Regions from separate parts of the Obesumbacterium proteus genome, predicted to be linked through region 3. Evidence: predicted binding sites of a transcription regulator. Region 3 holds the regulator's gene; each other region holds the start of a gene.

The links. The regulator CRP, encoded in region 3, controls carbon source genes, mostly activating them, when cyclic AMP is high. The targets are predictions, from matches to a motif close to ATGTGANNNNNNTCACAT.
Region 1: aaeR (HTH-type transcriptional activator AaeR) is a predicted target of CRP. The motif match lies at 1,737-1,754, and genes of this name have one in related genera.
Region 2: cdd (cytidine deaminase) is a predicted target of CRP. The motif match lies at 3,296-3,313, and genes of this name have one in related genera.
Region 4: yrbN (protein YrbN) is a predicted target of CRP. The motif match lies at 1,120-1,137, and genes of this name have one in related genera.

Annotation. Positions count from the first base shown of each region.
Region 1 is NZ_CP014608.1:1,201,660-1,205,743, forward strand. Features, by position in the region: gene tldD (metalloprotease TldD) at 1-171, shown strand, start outside; gene aaeR (HTH-type transcriptional activator AaeR) at 701-1,621, opposite strand; gene aaeX (p-hydroxybenzoic acid efflux pump operon protein AaeX) at 2,037-2,240, shown strand; gene aaeA (p-hydroxybenzoic acid efflux pump subunit AaeA) at 2,260-3,183, shown strand; gene aaeB (p-hydroxybenzoic acid efflux pump subunit AaeB) at 3,295-4,084, shown strand, end outside.
Region 2 is NZ_CP014608.1:2,683,116-2,687,199, forward strand. Features, by position in the region: gene sanA (outer membrane permeability protein SanA) at 1-100, opposite strand, end outside; gene DSM2777_RS12785 (NAD-dependent malic enzyme) at 319-2,016, opposite strand; gene cdd (cytidine deaminase) at 2,354-3,238, opposite strand; gene DSM2777_RS12795 (CidB/LrgB family autolysis modulator) at 3,421-4,084, opposite strand, start outside.
Region 3 is NZ_CP014608.1:1,051,575-1,055,658, reverse strand. Features, by position in the region: gene DSM2777_RS04990 (LysR substrate-binding domain-containing protein) at 1-454, shown strand, start outside; gene DSM2777_RS04985 (OsmC family protein) at 460-867, opposite strand; gene crp (cAMP-activated global transcriptional regulator CRP) at 1,198-1,830, shown strand; gene DSM2777_RS04975 (YccS/YhfK family putative transporter) at 1,874-3,952, shown strand; gene argD (bifunctional acetylornithine/succinyldiaminopimelate transaminase) at 3,949-4,084, opposite strand, start outside.
Region 4 is NZ_CP014608.1:4,872,363-4,876,446, reverse strand. Features, by position in the region: gene pnp (polyribonucleotide nucleotidyltransferase) at 1-29, shown strand, start outside; gene nlpI (lipoprotein NlpI) at 153-1,037, shown strand; gene yrbN (protein YrbN) at 1,144-1,218, shown strand; gene DSM2777_RS22815 (DEAD/DEAH family ATP-dependent RNA helicase) at 1,211-3,145, shown strand; gene yedE (selenium metabolism membrane protein YedE/FdhT) at 3,373-4,084, shown strand, end outside.

The DNA of each region.
Region 1 (4,084 bases), 150 kb from region 3:
ACGTTGATTGGTTCAGGCATTGAAGCCATGCAGCAAATTTCTATGGTCGGTAACGATCTGGCGCTGGATAAAGGCGTTGGCGTATGCGGCAAAGAAGGGCAGAGCGTGCCGGTTGGCGTGGGTCAGCCAACGTTGAAGCTGGATTCAATGACGGTGGGGGGAACGGCGTAAGCTGTCGCCTTACATTTCGGTATTTCTATACTTGAACGGTGAAGGGTTTCGTCCGCCAGTCAGTTTCTGGTTTTTCTATGCTGTTACTTGGCGTAGGCGTCCGACGAAAGGTTGCTAGCGCGCAACCTCTCGACTCTCGCGCTTTTTACCGAGTTGTTTGACCGACCGGTCTCGGAGCGCACATCCTGTGCGCCCTCAACCTGTCACCAGCATCCCTGCTGGTGACTCTAATATGCATTCCATTCAACAAAGCAAAAACGTTGTCCGTATTTGCCTTTTAATTGTTTAGTTTTTGGTTGGACGAGCCAGCATGACATGGATGTCATGCTGGAGTTTGGGGCGCCCTGGACGGGCGATACCAAACCGGAGCGAAAATGGCATCTCGGATAGAAGCGCGTGAGTTGAGAGCCCCCGCGCAATGGGGCTCTCATCGGACGCCTTCTATTTAGTTTTCATAGAAATGCTTTTTAAACAGGCGGACGAAATATTACACGGAGTTTGCATAGTGAACCCCAAACGAAAAGTTAGCTCACTCCTCCTGCCGATAATCCTGATAAATCTCCCCAACCTTGGTGAAATATTCGCTGAGGTAGTTAATACAAACCTGCACCTTGAGCGGCAGCTTATCTTTTTGGGTATGTAAGGCGTAAACCGGTCTTGGGTCGGATTGATAGCGGCTGAAGAGAATTTCAACTTCACCGCGTTTTATCTCTTCGATGACCCACATCAGCGGCACGTAAGCAATGCCCACGCCTTCGCTAAGCCAGCGGATGAGCGTTTGCGAGTCATTGGTGACGAAGCGTCCCTGAGGCGAGAGGTGCAGCGTTTGCCCTTCTGGCGCAATCAGCTCAAATTCGCTGTCGGGGCGAACGCTGTAGGTCAACCAGCTAAAACTGGTGATGTCCGCGGGTTTCTCAGGCGTGCCGTGCTGCTGGAGATAGCTTTTCGCTGCGCAGACGACCATTGGCATGGAACCCAAGCGCTTGGAAAACAGGCTGGAGTCTTGTAATGCGCCCACCCGCACCACCAGATCGAGCCCATCAGCGATAAGGTCTGGAGCAGGTACGCCGGTAACTAAATCGATCGATAATCCAGGGTATTCACGCAGCATTCTGGCCGTCATCGGTGCCAATACATTTTGTGCCATGGTCGATGAACTACCGATACGTAAGGTGCCCGTTGGCGTATTGTTGAAGGCGTAAATCTGTTCGTGGACTTCCTGCGCCTCAAGCAACATTTTGCGGCAGCCCTGATAATAAATTTTCCCTGCCTCGGTTAAACCAATGCTGCGCGTGCTGCGGTTGAGCAGCTTAATATTGAGCTCATTTTCCAACTTGGAAATGGTTTGGCTTATGGACGAAACGCTCATCTCAAGCTGGCGTCCTGCGCTAGTAAAGGAGCCGCATTCAACTACTTTGGCAAATACGGCCATGCGCTTAAGTCGTTCCATTGTTCAATCTACCTTAATAGGGTCATGGGATTGCACAGGAGAAATTGCCATACAATCAGCCTTTGAGGTAACGATGATAGCTTAAAAAAACGACTGATTGTTTATTTTAAATAAAAAGTGATTTAGCTCACACATTCTATACATGGTGATTATTATTGCGCTAAGATATTGTCATTGACGATGCGGAAATAATCCTCTGTGTATCGAAACGACGAAATGTCCTTCTGCCATCAGATCCTGTAGTTCACATCCTCTGACAGACATCCTTTTTCTGAGTTAAACGCCATCAGCCAGTATTTCAGGGTGAGGGCGGTTAGTGGATCGCGTAAGGCAAAAGTTATCGCTCGTGGCGCTATGCAGCCAACGAAGAACGCCGCGTTGAGCTAGGCTAAATATTATTTGAGTGGAGAGAATTATGGGGCTGCTACCGGTAATGGTCGTTTTTGGCCTGTCCTTTCCACCGGTGTTTTTTGAACTGCTGGTGGCTTTGCTGCTGTTTTTACTGTTCCGGCGAGTATTACAACCGACGGGGATCTACGACTTTGTTTGGCATCCGGCGTTGTTTAATACCGCGTTGTACTGCTGTTTGTTCTACTTGATTACCTGCTTATTTGTCTGAGGTCACTGTGAATCAAATTATGATAAAAATGACCCGCATCGCTATCACCGTGATTATCGTGATAGTAGCGGCAATTGCCGTGTTTAAAGCATGGGCCTTTTATACCGAATCTCCCTGGACGCGTGATGCTAAATTCACCGCCGACGTTGTTGCCATTGCACCAGACGTCAGCGGTCTACTCTCGGACGTACCTATTCGCGATAACCAGCTGGTGAAGAAAGGGCAGATCCTGTTTGTTATCGATCAGCCGCGTTATCAAGAAGCGCTAAATCAGGCCGAAGCCGATGTGCGTTACTACCAAACACTGGTGGGCGAAAAAGCGAAAGAGGCTGGGCGTCGTGTACGTTTAGGCGTTCAGGCGATGTCTCAAGAAGAGATCGACCAGTCAAGCAACGTGCTGGCAACGGTGCGTCAGCAGTTGGCGAAAGCACAGTCAACGCGGGATCTGGCGAAGCTGGATCTAGAACGTACCGTGGTGCGTGCCCCAGCTGATGGCTGGATAACCAACCTGAACGTGCATCAGGGTGAGTTCATTAACCGTGGCGCTACGGCGGTTGCGTTGGTGAAAAAAGGCACCTTCTACATTCTGGCCTACATGGAAGAAACCAAACTCGACGGCATCCAGCGCGGCGATCGCGTGGAAATTACGCCGCTGGGCAGTAACCGTATTCTGTACGGGACCGTAGACAGCGTATCCGCTGGGGTAAACAACAAAAGCTCTACTGCGGATAGCAAAGGCTTGGCGACCGTTGACTCTAACCTTGAATGGGTTCGTTTGGCGCAGCGCGTTCCGGTGAAAATTTTGCTCGATAACAAAGAGCAAGAAACACCTTATCCGGCTGGGACAACCGCCACCGTGGTGGTGAGCAACCAACAAGACGTTGAGCGTAAATCGTCATCGCCGGTGGTGCAGCTGCTGCACCGTCTGCGCGAATTTGGCTAATCCCTCCTTACGACGTTTTCATTGATTTTCACTTGGGATTTGCATGCACGTTAACGTGCAAATCCCTATCACTTTTTAGCGCAGACAGAGGCAATGATGAATAATGGTGGCATGTTTTTGCGCTTACGTTTTGCCTGTAAGTTAGCATTTGCTATCGTGCTGGCGCTGTTTCTTGGCTTTCATTTGCAGCTTGAAACACCGCGCTGGTCGGTTTTAACCGCGGCTATTGTGGCCGCGGGCCCCGCGTTTGCAGCTGGTGGCGAACCTTTCTCTGGCGCGATCCGTCACCGTGGTTGGCTACGTATTATCGGGACATTTATCGGCTCGATTGGCGGTTTGCTGATCATGATGCTGTTTATCCGTGCGCCGCTGGTGATGATGCTCCTGTGCTGCGCATGGGCGGGCATATGTACCTGGATCTCTTCGCTGGTGCGCGTGGAGAACTCTTATGCCTTCGGTTTAGCGGGCTATACCGCGCTTATTATCGTGGTGACAACGGCAACGGAGCCCTTGTTGAGCCCGCTGTATGCGGTTGAGCGCTGTAGTGAAATCGTATTAGGTATCGTGTGTGCGGTACTGGCCGACATTATCTTTTCGCCACGCTCTATCAAAAGTGATATCGACCGCGTGGTGAGTTCGCTGATCGTCGATCAATTCCGGTTACTGCAAATGTGCGTTCGCCCTGACGAGCGAGACGTGCTGGATAAATCGTGGAACGATTTAGTGAAAGGCACCAATGCGCTTAACGGGATGCGCAGCAATCTGATGCTGGAATCCACCCGTTGGGTACGCGTAAACCGCCGTTTGAAGGCGTTGAACACCGTTTCTTTAACGCTTATCACGCAGGCCTGTGAAACCTTCTTTATCAGCTCAAATGCGCCAGAACGTATTCCTAGCGAAA
Region 2 (4,084 bases), 1.6 Mb from region 3:
ACGGCGCAGTTTTCCAGCTAATCCAGCGATCCAGACCAATAGCAGTCACCGCCAGTAAAATAGCGACGGTTAAAATGCCGTATATCAGTCGTCTCCACATGATGGTGCCTGCTGCGTCGGTTGTATTTATGGCTGGGTGTGCTTATGTCTACGAGGCTACTTTACCCGCTCAGGCGACGCAAGCAATCTGAGTGGGATTTTCCTAACTTGATGATTTTTTAGACGATGAGGGCACGAAATAAAAAATAAAGCGTGGTTGTTACACCACGCTTGGGAGATAACTCTCGTTGGATTTCACTCAGCGACTTTCACAAATGCTTAGAATGACGTTCGCTTGTAGATACGGTACTGAGGCTGCCAGAAGTTATTGTCGATCGCTTGTAATAACGCTTCGTCAGAGGTCAACACGGCCACGCCTTGTAGCTGTGCTTCTTTGGCTACTTGGAATGCAATGGAACGCGATACCTGTTGGATATCTTTAATATCAGGTAGCAGCGCGCCTGTACCTTGCTGTGCCAGCGGTGAGCAGTCGGCTAAGGCGCGACTCGCGGACATGAGCATGCCGTCGGTGACGCGTTTTGCTCCTGAGGCCAGAACACCGAGCCCAATACCTGGGAAGATGTATGAGTTATTACATTGCGCGATCGGGAAGATCTGATCTTTATAGCTTACCGGCCCGAACGGACTGCCGGTAGCGACCAACGCCGCGCCATCGGTCCAGTTAATAATGTCTTCTGGACGTGCTTCAACGCGTGACGTTGGGTTCGACAATGGCATAACGATTGGGCGCGCGCAGTGGCTGTGCATTTCGCGAATGATTTCTTCGGTAAACAAGCCTGGCTGACCCGAAACGCCGATGAGAACGGTAGGTTTCGCGTTACGCACCACTTCCATCAGTGAAATTGCATCGCTTTCTACTTTCCAGTTTGCTAGTGATGTGCTTTTTTGCACCAGCTTGCTTTGGAACTCGAGCAGGTTTGGCAGTTTGTCTGTGAGCAAGCCAAAGCGATCGACCATAAAGACGCGCTGGCGTGCTTCTTCATCGCTCAGGCCTTCAGATTTCATCTGGGCAATGATTTGTTCGGCGATACCACAACCGGCAGAACCTGCGCCTAAGAACGTAATCGTTTGATCGCGCAGCTGGCTTCCGGCCGCACGGCTGGCGGCAATCAGACTACCCAGCGTAACGGCCGCGGTGCCTTGAATATCATCGTTGAAACAGCACAGCTCATCACGATAACGGTTAAGCAGCGGGGTGGCGTTTTTCTGGGCGAAATCTTCAAACTGCAATAGCACATTTGGCCAGCGGCGTTTCACGGCCTGAATGAACTCGTCAACGAAGGCATAATATTCATCACCGGAAATGCGTGGGTGACGCCATCCCATATACAGCGGATCGTTCAAGCGCTGTGGATTATTGGTGCCCACATCTAACACCACCGGCAGCGTATAGGCCGGGCTGATGCCGCCGCAGGCTGTGTACAGTGATAACTTACCGATAGGTATCCCCATGCCGCCGATGCCCTGATCGCCTAGACCCAAGATGCGTTCACCGTCGGTCACGACGATAACTTTTACGTTTTGCTTGGTGGCGTTTTGCAGCATGTCGTCGATGCGGTCGCGGTTCGGATAGGAGATGAACAGGCCACGGGCGCGACGGTAAATATCAGAGAAATGCTCACAGGCTTCGCCGACCGTCGGGGTGTAAATGATTGGCATCATTTCACTCAGATGGGCATCGAGCATGCGATAGAACAGGGTTTCGTTGGTATCTTGGATATTGCGCAGGTAAATATGTTTATCGTTATCGGTTTTGAAATCCAGATACTGGCGGTAGGCGCGCTCGGTTTGTTCTTCAATCGTTTCAACGGCTTCAGGCAGCAGGCCGTGTAGGTTGAAGTTGCTGCGTTCTTCTTCGCTAAAGGCGCTGCCTTTATTTAGCAGGGGGAATTCCAGCAGGATCGGGCCTGCGTAGGGGATGTACAACGGACGTTTACTTTCGTATTCCAGTTCCATGGGTAGCACTCTTTATGTCGGGCGGTATACCCATCATACTTCAAGCTGCATTTTTGTTGGCTGTGCTCACTCACCCGAATCACTTACTTGGGTAAGCTCATCGGGGTTCGCTCACTTGCCGCCTCAATGCAACTCGAATTATTTTGGGTATAGTAATCAGATTATCAGAGATTTTAATGCGTCATCCCAGCGATCCTAAGAGATACTAATAAGTTGTTCAATGCTTGTTATAGAAAGATGACATTTAGCAGGGAAAGTGCGAGCTAAGTAACACTTTTTTACAGGATTTGGCGAGGAATGGGAGCGCAGAGCCGAATGACCCTGCGTTAAAAACAGCTTAAATCTGAACCTGTTCTACCTGAGTGCAGCCTAACGCATGCAGCGTTGCTTGGGTTGCATCCCATTGAGAGAACACGGCGTCTTCTGTTTCAACCAAGACAGCACGGCGAGTACGCAGCACATCTTTGCCTGAAACGTTCATCAGAATCAGCGCAGCCTGTAACGGCGGCAAGCTTGGGTTAAAGGCCGCATTTTCAGCATAGCGTCCGCTATAAACACTACCGTCCTCGGCTTCCAGCGCCACGCCGCTATAGGCATGGCTGTAAGGCGCATGGCTGCGGTTGGCAGCGTCTAACGCTGCTAATGTTAATTCGTCCGCATTAGCCAAGCTGAGGTTATGGTTTTCTTCATCCATCAGCAGGGTTTTGATTTCAAGATCGCGTGGGCCAAAGGCGTCAGGCAGATAATCACCCAGCGTGGCGGCTTGACGTCCTGGTAAGTTAATCGCCAGTTTGATGCCGGTATTCAGCTCATTCATAAACTGTCGGCAGTGGCCACAGGGGGTGTAGTTAACCGTGATGGAAGTCAGTGCTTTTTCGCCGCGCAGCCATGCGTGTGTTACCGCGCACTGTTCTGCGTGGATGGTTTGCTGCATCGGCGCGCCCAGAAACTCCATGTTGGCACCGAAGTACAGGTTGCCGCTAACACCGCGCGCAACGGCACCAACGTAAAATTTGGAGATGGGTGCCAGTGAGCATGCGGCGGCCATAGGAAGCAGGGCAAATGCTAATTCGCGGTCGCTCATGCCGGTAGCCTGTTTCAGACTTTCGACTTGAGAAGCGGTAATCACCGCGTGGAAATCAGCATCATTGAGAATCGGTGAGAGCGCCGCCTGCAAAGCGGCTGGCAGTTGGCTGAATGCCGCGTCGTATCGTGCGTGCATGGGGGAGCCTCTTAGTTAGTTACGGGGGAGTATTCTAGGCAACCGATTGGCTTTATTATGTGACTATTATCACTATTTTGATGTAATCAATGTAACAAATGAAAGAAGTGTGAGATGTATCGCGGGTATTTGTGACTTTTGTTTCTTTCTGTCTCCCCGATGAGGGGAGACAGAAGGCAGGCTTAGCTAAATAAGTGCAACAACACTGGGAAGAGGAATGGCGCGAGCAGCGAAGTGATAATCCCGCAGATAACCAGAGCCAATGAGCTGAATGCACCTTCCTGAAAGTCCATCTCAGCGCAGCGTGCGGTGCCAAGGGCATGCGAGGCGGTGCCCATCGCCAAACCGCGCGAGGCCTTGGTACTAATTTTCATCAAGTTCAAAAGAGTATGGCCAAATACAGCCCCCAAAATCCCAACGAAAATAACGCATACCGCACTGATGGCAGGAATACCACCAATCGACTGTGCAACGGCCATCGCAATCGGTGTGGTCACAGATTTCGGCATCACCGAAGCGGCGATTTCTGGCGACGCGCCCATCCACAGCGCAATCGCGGTACCTGAAATCATGGCAGTGGCGCTACCGATAAAACAGATAGTGATAATGGATTTCCAGCGTGCTCGGATCTGGTGGATCTGTTCATACAGTGGAAATGCCAATGCGACCACGGCGGGTTGTAGCAAACTGTTCAGCGTTGAACTGCCCGCAAAATAATGCTCGTAAGGAATTTTGAGCAGCAGTAGCAAAGGAATAATAATTACCATTGATACAAGCAACGGATTCAATAACGGCATATTTAGCTTTTGGGCAATACGGCGAGCCCCAAAAAAGACTAACAGCGTG
Region 3 (4,084 bases):
AGCCGAAACCACGCCAATAGATCTGGTACGTGAGCCGTTATTTGAATCGCCCTTTTGCATTATCGCTCACCGCGACAACCCATTTTCTCAAGCGAAATCGTTAGAAGAGCTGAAGCACGCAAAATGGCTGATACCCGAAACCGATATGGGTTATTACCAGCAGCTAGAATCCGCCATGGGGAATTTTTACCACCAGCTTAGCCAATCACCGATCCGAACGGACTCCGTGGTTTGCGGATTAAGCATGGTGCAACAGGCACAATATCTGACCATCGTGGCTCGGGCGATGCGGACTCCGCTGGGATTAGGCAATACGCTCTGTGCATTGCCTATCGACGATTTACCCACCGCCCAATACTGCGTGTTCTATTCGCAAAAATCGCCGCTCACCTTAACGGCGCGGCGATTCCTGGATTTATTACGTTGGGAATGCCAAAACTATGCTTGGGAGTAAAAACGTTACTCAACCACGATAGTTTCAAAGCTGTGAGTAATATTCACCGCCTGACCCAACATCAGCGCTACCGAGCAATACTTCTCGGCCGATAAGGCAACCGCACGTTCAACGGCTTTATCGGTCAGCCCTTTGCCGGTAACCACAAAATGCAGATTGATATGAGTAAACAAACGAGGGGCTTCTTCACGACGCTCAGAGGTTAATTTCACTTCACAGTCGCGCACGTCCAGTCGCCCTTTTTGCAAAATTGAAACCACGTCAATCGCACTGCATCCACCCGCAGACATCAGCACCATTTCCATTGGGCTTGGTGCTTTGTCGCCAGCGTTTCCATCCATAAGAATCTGGTGTCCTGAAGCGGATTCACCCAGAAAAGTCATCCCTTCAACCCATTTCACTCGTGCCTGCATGTTTATCACCCCTTTGGTTAAATTTTGGCATCAGACTACGCTTTCTATAAAAAACAGGCAATCCGAGGCCTCACTTCTTGATGCTGAAGCGAGACAACACAAGACACCTGCACAAAGCTGTGCTACAAACTATGCCGAAATGGATCTTTATGGATTGAAACGGGTATAGATCAATAACTCTAGGAAATAATTACCTTAGCCTATTACTCTATATCTCGATTATGAAGTGCTATAACAAGTTAATAAGCAAAGCCCCGTGCCACGATAAGCACACTGTCAGGATCAGTATCCCGATATTAGGGCAGCGATAACAACAGAGGATAATAGCGAATGGTTCTCGGCAAACCGCAAACAGACCCGACTCTTGAATGGTTCTTGTCTCATTGCCATATCCACAAGTATCCGTCCAAAAGTACCCTGATCCACCAAGGTGAAAAGGCTGAAACCCTGTACTACATCGTTAAGGGCTCCGTTGCTGTATTGATTAAAGATGAAGAAGGCAAAGAAATGATCCTTTCTTATCTGAATCAGGGCGATTTCATTGGTGAACTAGGCTTATTTGAGGAAGGGCAAGAACGTAGCGCCTGGGTTCGTGCAAAAACCGCCTGTGAAGTGGCTGAAATTTCCTACAAGAAATTCCGCCAGCTCATTCAGGTCAATCCAGATATTCTGATGCGCCTTTCTGCTCAGATGGCTAGCCGCTTACAGGTTACCTCTGAAAAAGTCGGCAACCTTGCGTTCTTGGACGTAACCGGTCGTATCGCTCAGACCCTGCTGAATCTGGCCAAACAGCCAGATGCCATGACTCATCCAGATGGTATGCAGATCAAGATCACTCGTCAGGAAATTGGCCAGATCGTTGGCTGCTCCCGTGAAACCGTTGGTCGTATTCTGAAGATGCTGGAAGATCAAAATCTGATCTCCGCACACGGAAAAACCATCGTCGTTTACGGCACTCGCTGATAGATGACGCCCGTGTAGCCTTGCTGCACGGGTTTCTTTGGCTATGTGGCGGCGGTTCATCTACCACCCGGAAGTCAACTACGCACTGCGTCAAACGCTGGTGCTGTGTCTTCCTGTGCTATTCGGTCTGTTGATAGGTAATCTACAACTTGGGCTGATGTTCTCTTTAGTTCCCGCCTGCTGCAATATTGCCGGACTCGATACCCCACATAAACGCTTTATCAAACGCTTAGTCGTTGGCGGCAGCTTATTTGCCTTTAGCAGTTTTCTGCTACAGCAATGCTTACTTTGGCAAATTCCCCTACCGCTGATCATGCTCGGTTTGGCTTTATTGCTCGGCGTTAACGGTGAGATTAGCCCGCTACATGCGCGACTTATGCCAGCAGCGCTGGTTGCCTCTATTTTTACCCTGAGTATGGCGGGAAGCGTGCCGATCTGGCATGGGCCACTGCTGTATATTGTCGGTACTATTTGGTATGGCGCTTTCACCTGGTTTTGGTTCCTGCTGTGGAAGGGGCAACCGATCCGCGAAAACCTCAGCCAGCTTTACGTTCAGCTTGGCGACTACATGGAAGCCAAGTACAGCCTGCTAACTCAGCATATCGATCCTGAAACCGCACTGCCTCCGTTGCTGCAACGTCAGCAAAAAGTGATGGATCTTATTGCTCAGATATACCAACAAATGCACATGCTTTCGTTGGTGCATAATCCTGAATACAAACGCCTGCTGCGCTATTTTCAGGTCGCATTAGATTTGCAAGAACACATCACCGTTAGCCTGTCTCAGCCCGATGAAGTACAAAAGCTGGTCGAAAAAAGTCAGGCCGAAGCGATTTTACGCCGCAATGCTCAGGTCATTACAGAACGGCTCAAAACGGTTGCTGACGATATTTTATATCACCGTTATCCCCAACATTTCTCGATGGATAACGAGCTATCTGCGCTAGAAAAACTGTCTAATCAGCACCCAGATAACCCCGTTGGCAAATTCTGTTACTACCATTTTAGCCGCGTGGCTCGCCTACTCGAGCGCCAACGCCCATTATATCAACGCAATCTGATGTCCACTCAGCAACGGCTTCCCTTCTGGCCTGCGTTGCGCGCCTATCTTTCGTTAAAGTCAGTCGCGCTGCGCAACGCCGCACGATTAGGCATTACGCTGGCGGCAGGCAGTAGCCTCGGCATGTTATTTCATCTGCCAAAGCCCTATTGGGTTTTGCTGACGATCATGCTGGTGATCCAAAATGGCTATAACGCAACGCGCGTTAGGATCCAGCACCGTGCGCTAGGCACTTTCGTTGGGCTAATTGCTGCCGCAGGACTGCTCCAGCTCAACCTGCCGTTGAACGTCACGCTAAGCTGCATGCTGGTGATAACCATCGCGGCTTATTTAGTTCTCAGGAAAAATTACGGGCTGGCCGTGATTGGTTTCACCATCACGGCGGTGTATACGCTCCAGCTGTTACAGCTTAACGGGCTACATTTCTTAGTTCCGCGTCTCATCGATACGGTTCTCGGCTGTATTCTTGCCTTTGCCAGCACCATCTGGCTGTGGCCACAGTGGCAAAGCGGCTTGCTGCGTAAAAATGCGCATCAGGCATTAGAAGCCTATCAAGACGAGCTGCGCCTTTTACTGTCGCCTGAACCTAAAACGGCTGCGCTGGCCTATGCGCGCATGAAAGTGAATCAGGCACACAACGCCGTCTTTACTTCGCTGAATCAGGCGATGCAGGAACCGGGGTTTGATTCACGCTATTTAACGGATATGCGCCTGTGGATCACCCACAGCCAGTTTATCGTTGAGCACCTCAATGCCATGACGATCCTCGCACGCGATCACTACATGCTTACCGAGAATCTGGCACAGGATTATTTGCAGCGTTGTGAAATTGCATTGCAGCTTTGCCAGCAACGTTTGGAGCACGATGGTCCAACGCTCAATGACAACGCCGCCGTATTTCAGTCTGACGATCAAGAAACTAACGGGATGCCCGTTACGCAAATTGAAGTGCATCTGCGGCGCATCATTGCGCACTTACGCGCCATGCATACCATTTCGTCGATAGCATGGCGGCAACGGCCACATCACGGGATTTGGATGAGCCGTAAACTCAGGGATTAATGACCGCCTACGACTTTGGCAATGGCTTTTTCCAGCCGTGCCATGCCTTCATGGATATCGGCAAACTCGACAACCAGCGATGGCGCAAACCGTAGAATATCCGGCCCTGCATTCAGCAGCATCAGTCCTTCA
Region 4 (4,084 bases), 1.2 Mb from region 3:
AACAGGCCGCTGCTCCAGCTGCTGAATAACAAACCGTTCAGTATTACGGCTTCCTGCATAGGCGGGAAGCCGTTTGTTACGCAAATACAGGATGTATTTGCTTATATGGATGATAGGAAATCAATCCGATGTTGGTCTTCGGGAGTTGGGAAATGAAGCCTATCTTGCGCTGGTGTTACGTTGCGACAGCAATTCTGCTGGCAGGATGCAGCAACCTTGATTGGCGTAAAGACGAAGTACTAGCAATTCCGTTACAGCCTTCGCTGCAACAGGAAGTCATGCTGGCGCGCATGGAACAAATCCTTGCTAGCCGTGCATTGACAGATGATGAACGCGCACAGCTTTTATATGAGCGCGGAGTACTGTATGATAGTCTAGGACTGAGAGCTTTAGCGCGTAACGATTTTTCGCAAGCGCTGGCTATTCGTCCTGATATGCCAGAAGTTTTTAACTATCTGGGGATTTACTTAACGCAGGCTGGCAATTTTGATGCCGCCTATGAAGCGTTTGATTCTGTACTAGAGCTTGATCCAACTTACAACTACGCGCGTTTAAACCGAGGCATCGCACTGTATTATGGTGGTCGATACCCGTTAGCGCAGGATGATCTGCAGGCGTTTTATCAAGACGATCCCAATGATCCATTCCGTTCGTTATGGCTTTACCTTGTGGAACGTGAAATCGATCCAAAGAAAGCCACTGCCTCGCTGGAACAGCGATATAACAAGGCGAACAGGAATCAATGGGGATGGAATATTGTCGAATTCTACCTGGGCACCATCAATCAGAAAACATTGATGACACGCTTACAGGAAGATGCAACGGATAACACTTCGCTCGCTGAGCATCTCAGTGAAACTGACTTCTATTTAGGTAAATATTACCTGAGTCTGGGGGACAAGAGCAGTGCCTCTGCGCTGTTCAAACTGACGGTTGCCAACAACGTACATAACTTTGTTGAGCACCGCTATGCACTGTTGGAATTGGCGCTTTTGGGCCAAGAGCAAGACGACCTATCAGAATCGGACCAGCAATAGCTGACGAACAACTACGCCTATACTTTTTTAATTGCTTTATCACCTCCTTGAGGTGAGGGCTTTTTGTTCGTTATTTAATCTAATTTGAGCCGGTTCACACTTTTCAATGAAAATCATTGTCCATTTTCTAGACGAGTTATGTAGACTGGCCGCCATCAATGAGGCACGTGTACATGGCTGAGTTCGAAACTTCTTTTGCTGACCTAGGGTTAGCTGCACCAATTATCCAAGCCCTGACCGATCTGGGCTACGAAAAACCGTCTCCTATCCAGGCGGAATGTATTCCTCACCTTTTAAATGGCCGTGACGTTCTGGGTATGGCTCAGACCGGTTCCGGTAAAACAGCTGCGTTCTCTTTGCCGCTGCTGCACAATATTGATCCAAGCCTGAAAGCACCACAGGTGCTGGTTCTGGCTCCAACTCGTGAGCTGGCAGTTCAGGTTTCTGAAGCGATGGCTGACTTCGCTAAACACATGAACGGCGTAAACGTTGTTGCTCTGTACGGTGGCCAACGCTACGACGTACAGCTGCGCGCTCTGCGTCAGGGGCCACAAATTGTTGTGGGTACTCCTGGTCGTCTGCTGGACCACCTGAAACGTGGCACCCTGAACCTGTCTAACCTGAGCGGTTTGGTTCTGGACGAAGCGGATGAAATGCTGCGTATGGGCTTCATCGAAGACGTTGAAACCATCATGGCGCAGATCCCAGCACAGCACCAAACGGCGCTGTTCTCTGCAACTATGCCAGAAGCTATTCGTCGTATTACCCGTCGCTTCATGAAAGAGCCACAGGAAGTACGCATTCAGTCAAGCATTACCACGCGTCCAGACATCAGCCAGAGCTACTGGACTGTGTTCGGTATGCGTAAAAACGAAGCGCTGGTTCGTTTCCTTGAAGCTGAAGATTTCGATGCTGCAATCATCTTCGTACGTACCAAAAACGCCACTCTGGAAGTTGCAGAAGCGTTGGAACGTAACGGTTACAGCAGCGCTGCACTGAACGGCGATATGAACCAGGCTCTGCGTGAGCAGACTCTGGAGCGTCTGAAAGACGGTCGTTTGGATATCCTGATTGCAACTGACGTTGCTGCACGTGGTCTGGACGTTGACCGTATCAGTCTGGTTGTTAACTACGACATCCCGATGGACTCAGAGTCTTACGTTCACCGTATCGGTCGTACCGGTCGTGCTGGCCGTGCAGGTCGCGCATTGCTGTTCGTTGAGAACCGCGAACGTCGTCTGCTGCGCAACATCGAACGCATCATGAAGCTGACTATTCCAGAAGTTGAAATCCCGAATGCAGAATTGCTGGGTCAACGTCGTCTGGCTAAGTTTGCCGCTAAAGTTCAGCAGCAGCTGGAAAGCAGCGATCTGGACAAATACCGCGATCTGCTGACTAAACTGCAGCCGGAAGATGAGCTGGATATGGAAACTCTGGCCGCAGCATTGCTGAAAATGGCACAGGGCGAACGTCCTCTGATCCTGCCACCAGATCCAGTAATGGAACGTCGTCCACGTCGCGAATTCCGTGACCGTGACGATCGCAACGAACGCGGCGGTGACCGTTTCGCTCGTCGTGGCGACCGTGAGCCACGTGAAGCTCGCGAAGGCGCAGCTCCACGTCGTGAACGTCGTGAAGCCGGTGATATGGAACTGTACCGTATTGAAGTTGGCCGTGATGATGGTGTTGAAGTTCGTCATATCGTTGGCGCTATCGCTAACGAAGGTGATATCAGCAGCCGTTACATCGGTAACATCAAGCTGTTTGCTTCTCACTCAACTATCGAGCTGCCTAAAGGTATGCCAGGTGATCTGCTGTCTCATTTCACCCGTACCCGTATCCTCAACAAGCCGCTGAACATGCAGCTGATGGGTGATGCTCCGGCACGCGAACCACGTCGTGAACGCCCAGCTGGCGATCGCGGTGGCCGCAACTTCGGTGGTGGTCGTGAAGGTGGTGAGCGTCGTAACTTCGGTGGACGTGATGGCGCACCTCGCCGTGATGACCGTCGTGGTAACAGCGATCGTAGCGCAGCACCACGCGGCCCACGTCGTGATGATGCAGCACAGCCGCCACGTCGTCGTACTCCGACTAGCAACGACGCATAATCGCGCTGTTCTAAACTAGAGCATACTAAGCCAACCTTCGGGTTGGCTTTTTTTTTGCTTTTTAGTTATCTGATTTTCTCTATCTGGCCTGTTTCTGAGAGGTTATTTCCATAAGTTTGTTTCTTGCCTTTGAAATACGTTTTATCGGCGTATCATGCTTGGCGATTGAGGGTGACAACCTCAAGACAGTTCCCCGGTCGGGGGCTGCAATAACAAGGGGATACTTCATGTCTTGGTTAAACTTCAAACAGCAATACCTCATAAAATTCTGGGCACCGCTCCCTGCGGTTATTGCCGCAGGCATTTTATCGACTTACTACTTTGGCATCACCGGCACGTTTTGGGCTGTGACAGGGGAATTTACCCGCTGGGGCGGTCATGTATTACAGCTATTCGGCGCTCATCCTGAGCAATGGGGCTATTTTAAAGTGATTGGGCTCGAGGGCTCACCGCTGGATCGCATTGACGGCATGATGGTCATTGGCATGTTTGGTGGCTGTTTCGCCGCCGCGCTGTGGGCTAATAACGTCAAACTGCGCATGCCACAGCATCGCATCCGTATCTGTCAGGCCGTATTGGGTGGAATGATTGCCGGTTTTGGTGCACGTTTGGCGATGGGCTGTAACCTTGCTGCATTCTTTACCGGAATTCCTCAGTTCTCTCTTCATGCATGGTTCTTCGCGTTAGCAACGGCGGTGGGCTCCTATTTCGGTGCTCGTTTCACTCTGCTGCCGATGTTTCGTATTCCGGTTAAATTACAAAAAGTCAGCGCGGCGTCTCCGTTAACACAGAAACCGGCTCAGGCTAAACGTCGTTTTCGTCTGGGTATGATCATTTTCTTGGCGGTGATCCTTTGGGGCGGTTTAACCGCGATGAATGCGCCTAAGCTAGGGTTAGCCATGCTATTTGGCGTAGGCTTTGGCTTGCTGATCGAGCGTG